Regions from separate parts of the Neobacillus sp. GCM10027624 genome, predicted to be linked through region 2. Evidence: riboswitches for the same ligand, from Rfam matches in the RefSeq annotation. Region 2 holds a riboswitch; the other holds the start of a gene.
What was found. Region 2 has a riboswitch for preQ1 ahead of queC (7-cyano-7-deazaguanine synthase QueC). Riboswitches for the same ligand answer to the same signal wherever they lie in the genome.
Positions count from the first base shown of each region.

Region 1 (3,424 bases), on a different contig from region 2:
AAAATACCAAGGTTTAAAGGTAAATATTAAATTTAATGAAGTAAAGGTTTATCCAGAAGGCTTTGCTGCCTTTATTAACCTTGTTATGGATAACAACTTAAAAATTATCAATAAAGATTTAATTGATAAAAGAATATTAATTCAAGATATCGGAGGATTGTCGACAGATATCGCTGTCATCAAGAACCGTAATGTCGATGATGATAAGGCACAGGGCTTTAACCTCGGTGTGTCCGAATCATTGGAGGCCATTCGTGAGGAAATTCGGACAAAACATGGCGTTGAACTAGACAGCCGCCGCGATGTGGTTGAAATTATTACAAGAAAAAATGACCGTAATCATATTATGGTAAAAGGTAGCCGGACAAGTGTTCATGATATCACCGACCGCATTCTTGTCGAATTAGCCAAAAAGCAATATCGCTTATTGCGCAACGTTTGGCAAAGGAACTCACAAACTGAAATTTGCTATTTTGTTGGCGGGGGTTCAATTGTTCTAAAGGAGTATATTAAAACCTTAAACAATCATTTAGATGGCTATAACATTGAATTTTTTGAAGATGAGAAAGAAAGTATTTGGATGATGGCAAATGCTTATTACAAGCTCATCACTGATTTTGTCAAAAAAAGTGAAAAGCCAAAAGTGGTACAAGAACCAGTTAAAAAAGCCTAAAATAGGGTGATCCTATGAAAAAGTCCACTTTAAGTGAAATTAAGCGGGGGCAGGCCATCTCCTTTCGTATCCCTTCGGATACACCTGATCATTTAGTAAAGCAACTGCAAAGTTTAAAGGAGACCGAGAGAAGGAACTTTTCAAGTAAAATTGCTGACTTTGTTATGCAGGGTGTGGCGAGTTCTTATGCAAGGGAGAAGGAAACCATCACGATTCCCCTCCCCCATAAACTAAGTAAGTCACAGCGAGATTGGCTGAAACATGAACATTCCCTTGCCCTAATGGGAAGCATTGTTTATCATCTATTGGCCGACCCTGTAAGGTCAACAGCACTGCTTGCTTCGTTAAATAGCAGCTCATTAGATATTGACGAGGCCTTGTACCTTCAGGAAGAACCGAAAGAGGTCAAATCACCTGTCCGATCAACTTTTCCAACAATGGAAGAAACAGCAACTGCCATAGTGCTAGACCTCGAGGATGACTTAAACACCTTTGATTGGGAAAACGTATCGCAAGGTCAACCGCACGGCGCCGAAGAAGAAACAGAACAAGAAGTGGAAAGTAACCTAGACGACCTGCTCGGTGATTTCCTTGCGAGTATGAATAAATAATTCGACAAAATTCGGGTGGTGCCTGGCACCACCCGAATTTTGTCGAATATCATTTTCCAGTTGACGTTTTTCCACATGTTCTTTATGATTATGAGAGAATTATATACTCGTGTTTAACGGGAGAGGTTCATAGCGGAAACCCTCTATAAAAAACTATGGATACATGACGATTATGCCATGTCCATATAGGACATGGCTTTTTTGTTTGATATTTTTACAGGAGGTCTTTTTATGTCTGGCAGAAACCATGAAGAAGGTTTAAAGGATTTGACTTTATTAGGAAATCAGAATACACAGTATTCATTTGAATATGCACCTGAAGTATTAGAGGCAGTCGATAATCTCCATGTAAATCGGGATTACTTTGTAAAATTTAACTGTCCAGAGTTCACAAGTCTTTGTCCACTAACAAAGCAGCCCGATTTTGCAACCATGTATATTTCTTATATTCCAGATAAAAAAATCGTCGAAAGCAAATCATTGAAATTATACCTTTTCAGCTTCCGAAATCACGGTGATTTCCATGAGGACTGCGTCAATATAATTATGAACGACTTAATTAAGTTGCTTGATCCACGCTATATCGAGGTGTGGGGTAAATTCACACCGCGCGGCGGCATTTCGATTGACCCTTGGTGCAATTACGGAAAACCAGGAACGAAATATGAAGAAATGGCTCAATTCCGCTTAATGAATCATGATCTATATCCAGAAAAAGTAGATAACCGATAAAAATAAAGACAGTCACCAGTTTTAAAAGCTGGTGACTGTCTTTGTGTATATCTTGAGTTCGTTTTAAATACCATGTGCAATCATGGCGTCTGCTACTTTTATAAAACCTGCAATATTTGCACCGACAACCAAATTTCCTGGATAGCCATATTCCTCTGATGCCTTTACACTGGTATGGTAAATATTGACCATAATCTTGTGCAGCTTTTGATCGACTTCTTCAAACGTCCATGCTAGACGTGCGCTGTTTTGTGACATTTCTAATGCAGAAACAGCTACACCGCCGGCATTTGCAGCCTTTGCCGGAGCGAAAAGAACATCATTTTGAAGGAATATGTCAATCGCTGCAAGAGTCGATGGCATATTGGCTCCTTCACCGACTGCTTTAACACCATTGGAAACAAGAATATTTGCGGAAACTTCATCGATTTCATTTTGTGTCGCACATGGTAAGGCGATATCACATGGAATTGTCCAGATTCCATTGCAGCCCTCATAATAGTGGGCATGAGGATGGACATTTACATATTCACTAATTCTTTTTCTTTCGACTTCCTTTAACCGTTTTACGGTTTCAAGGTTAATTCCGCTTTCATCATAAACATAGCCGCTCGAGTCGCTGCAGGCAACAATTTTTGCACCTAATTGTGAGGCTTTTTCCATTGCATATATTGCAACATTTCCGGAGCCTGAAACAGCAACTGTACTTCCTTGTAGGCTAAGACCACGGTCTTTCAGCATCTCTTCTACAAAATAAACCAACCCGTAGCCTGTTGCTTCTGTACGCGCTAAACTTCCGCCATATCCAAGACCTTTACCGGTTAAGACACCTGCTTCAAAGCCACCGCGTATTCTTTTATATTGGCCAAAAAGGTAGCCAATTTCCCTTGCACCAACACCGATATCACCAGCTGGAACATCTACATCCGGCCCGATATGCCGATAAAGTTCGGTCATAAAGCTTTGGGTAAAACGCATAATTTCTCCATCAGATTTACCCTTAGGGTCAAAATCTGAGCCGCCTTTCCCTCCGCCAATAGGCAAACCGGTTAAGGAATTTTTTAAAATTTGCTCAAAGCCTAAGAATTTAATAATACTGGCATTTACGGAAGGATGAAAACGCAATCCGCCCTTATAAGGGCCGATGGTATTGTTAAACTGAACTCGGAAACCTCGGTTTACTTGGACTTTTCCTTTATCGTCAACCCATGGAACCCGAAAACTAATCGTGCGGTCAGGTTCAACCAGTCTTTCAAGAATGCCATGCTGCATGTATTTTGGATATTTTGCGAAAACAGGAATAAGTGATTCTGTGATTTCCTTTACCGCCTGATGAAACTCATCTTCATTTGGATTTCGCTTTTTTACCATTTCAAATACTTCTTTAACATATTCTTTTGCCAATAGG
Region 1 covers NZ_JBHTHD010000008.1:502,353-505,776, reverse strand. Annotated here, with positions in the region: gene ACFQZ9_RS13685 (ParM/StbA family protein) at 1-673, shown strand, start outside; gene ACFQZ9_RS13680 (hypothetical protein) at 688-1,284, shown strand; PreQ1 riboswitch class I at 1,401-1,447, shown strand; gene queF (preQ(1) synthase) at 1,516-2,016, shown strand; gene gdhA (NADP-specific glutamate dehydrogenase) at 2,080-3,424, opposite strand, start outside.
Region 1: it holds a riboswitch for preQ1, as region 2 does, so the genes downstream of both, queF (preQ(1) synthase) here and queC (7-cyano-7-deazaguanine synthase QueC) in region 2, are expected to answer to the same signal.

Region 2 (3,424 bases):
TATTTTTTTAGTAGATGCATTAGCAGTGCTTGATTGTCAAAGGTGTTGATATCATCATTTCCTACCGACAAGAAGAAAGGAACATTTGGGTAGCGTTGGTGAACGTTTTTGGCATATTCATAATCACGATCATCGAAAATCACAACTTTGAGACTTACATTATGGGAGGAATCCTTCAAATTCTCAATGATCTGGTCTAGTACTGTAAAGTCTGTTACCATCTTCGAACTTGGCGGTTTTGGAGAAATGGTAAGTTCATCAATCTCCAGGAACCAATCCTGCCACTTACTGCCTTGCGTTTCGAGACCAATTTTAATCTCATTTTCTTTAAAAATCTTAATCAATGAATCCAAGTTTTTAAGTAGCGCCGGGTTTCCCCCTGAAATCGTAACAAACGAAAAACGTTCACCGCCAATTTCCTTTAGCTCCTGCCAAACTTCTTCTGCTTCCATCATCCGAATATCATTTTTTCCGGAACCGTCCCAGGTAAAGGCAGAGTCACACCAGCTGCAGGAATAATCGCATCCGGCCGTTCTGACAAACATCGTTTTTTGGCCAATCACAGCTCCCTCGCCTTGAATCGTTGGTCCGAAAATTTCCAGTACGGGTAGTTTAGTCAAGTTCCATCCACTCCCGTCTTGCTTCCGCATAGCTTGTCGGCGTTTCAAAAAGTCGCACAAACTCGACTCTTGCACCTTGATACCTTTGCTGTCTTTCTTCCTTTAAAAGTGCCTCAGCCATTTTTTCATAAATCCAGACAACCATGTTTTCCGCGGTAGTATTCATCGGTGGTAGCGTTTCATTTAAATAGCGGTGATCTAGAAAAATTTCGATCTCATTTTTCCAAATCTCTTTAATATCACCAAAATCAATCATGAGACCACGATCATCGACAAATCCGCTCAATCCAAAGATCACCTTATACGTATGACCATGAAGGTTTTTGCATTTCCCTTCATAGTTATGGAGATGGTGCGCGGCATCAAAGGTAAATTCCTTGCTGACGAGGACTCTTTTAGCATGATATTTTAATTGATTTGGCTGAATATCTTCGTTGATTTTTTGGAGTTTATCCACGATTCGAAAACCATACATGTGATTATAACTCCTTTCGTGTGCTTAAATATTGATCTAGTCCGTTTTTTCGTAACTTACATGCCGGGCATTCACCGCAGCCATCTGCGATAATACCGTTATAACAAGTTAATGTTTTTTCTCTGACAAAGTCCAAAGCACCAAGTTCATCTGCCAACTGCCATGTTTCCGCTTTGTCGATCCACATTAAGGGCGTATGAATCACAAATTGTTGATCCATAGACAGGTTTAAGGTAACATTTAATGATTTAATAAACACATCACGGCAATCCGGGTAACCGCTGAAATCCGTCTCACATACACCGGTTACAATATGTTTTGCTCCTACTTGACTCGCTAGTACACCGGCAAAGGACATAAATAAAAGGTTTCGACCTGGAACAAATGTATTCGGCAGTCCCCCATCCTCGCCCTCTTTCACTTCAATATCATCCCTCGTTAATGCGTTGGGAGCAAGCTGGTTTAATAATGACATATCTAAAATATGATGTTTCACACCAAGTTCATTCGCAATATTTTTGGCACACTCAATTTCTGCTTTGTGCCTTTGATTATAATTAAACGTTACGGCAATCACTTCTTCAAAACGTTCTAAGGCCCAGAATAAACATGTCGTACTATCCTGCCCGCCGCTAAAAACAACAACTGCTTTATCTTTTTTCACGTTAAACTCTCTCCTTTAAATTCGAAAAGCGCAAGGCGCCCGTTTATCGGCGACAAGCATAAGACGAGCCGGCAGGAAGGTTGTTTTTTAACCTTCATGACGGATTGGCTGTAGACCAAAGAGCCGATGGCGCCTGGAGCTAGACAATAAAAAAACAGACCCACTAAAGAAAGCAGACCCGTTTTCCTTAGTTTTTTTAAAGAGGGGTGCTAGAACCTCTACCGCCGTTTGCGGATTTGTATATATAATTAATCACCAAATAATATTACTATTTTTTACGTTGGCTGTCACTACCCGAAATTTTGGATTCGACAAAATGTTCCACAAACAATTTAAATATGATGATACGGAAAGCGGACGACGACGGTTGTTCCTTTTCCAATGGAACTGATAAACTGGATGGTTCCGTTGTATTTTTCGACGATGTTGTAACAGATCATTAGTCCTAGTCCTGTGCCCTTGCTTTTTAGTGAATAAAAAGGGGTCCCGAGTGATTTGATTACTTCTTCTGACATTCCGCTTCCTTGATCGGTGATTTGGATTTCGACTTCATTTTTCACTTTTTCGGTCTTAACATGGACAGTATCTCCTACTTTTGAAGCTTCAATTGCATTTTTAATAAGGTTAATCACCAGTTGTTTAAACTCAATGACATTTACGGCTATCAAACAATCTTCTACCACCTTTAACTCAATTTGATTATCGTGTAAAAGACCGTATGATTTGAGTAGATCTGTCACGCTTTGAAGAACGATGGCAACATCGACGGTTTCCATCCTTTTATCCTTATCCGGTTTAGCTATCGTTAAAAATTGTGAGATAACTTGTTCCGCTGTATTGATTTCATCAATCATAAGAGAAAAATTCTTTTTCATCCCCTCATTAAGTGATACATCGTTTTCAAATAATTGTAAGAAGCCTTTTACAACCGTTAGTGGATTCCTTATTTCATGCGCAACCGCCGCAGCTAACTGCCCAGTAGTCTTCAAGCGCTCTGTCTGCTGGATTTGTTCATAATACATTTGCTGTTTTTTAATGCGAGCAGAAGATAAATAAAAAATAAAAAATAACATTACCTGACTGGCAATAAAATTCATCAAATTTCCGGGTAAATCCATTTTAATATAAGAATAAAATGATGTTTGCTTATTTAATGAAATAAAACTAAAAAGCAGTAAAATAAGTATGCTGTTTAAAACTAAAGAAAAATAAAAGAGCTTTGAATCAAAAAATAATATGGAGATTGCTGGAATGAAACATAAAAAGATAAATGTTGACCACGTTTCACTATATAAAAAGAACAGCGTGTAAAAATAAGCTGCACATATCAAAATAATGATGATTCGAAAAAGATGTGTTTCATGTTTTGGATATAAAACTAAACAAATGGATAATAATGCAACAAGGATTATATGTAAGATCATTCCCGCTCCAAAGTGATGGTAATGTGGGTTCACAACGAATAATCCCATAATCATAAGGAAAATGATGATGGAGGTAAATAAATAGTAAGATTTTTGAGTGATTAAACTGTAAAACTGCTTCATGCATACACACCTTTTTTAGTGTAAAAATTTTTCAAAAGCTGTTATTATTCTAACAAAATTCCAGTATTTATAAAACTTCTATTTTTCTTCAATGCCGAACAAGTCCTTCCTCATGAAT
Region 2 covers NZ_JBHTHD010000002.1:843,179-846,602, forward strand. Annotated here, with positions in the region: gene queE (7-carboxy-7-deazaguanine synthase QueE) at 1-620, opposite strand, end outside; gene queD (6-carboxytetrahydropterin synthase QueD) at 613-1,095, opposite strand; gene queC (7-cyano-7-deazaguanine synthase QueC) at 1,100-1,759, opposite strand; PreQ1 riboswitch class I at 1,941-1,984, opposite strand; gene ACFQZ9_RS04230 (ATP-binding protein) at 2,092-3,306, opposite strand.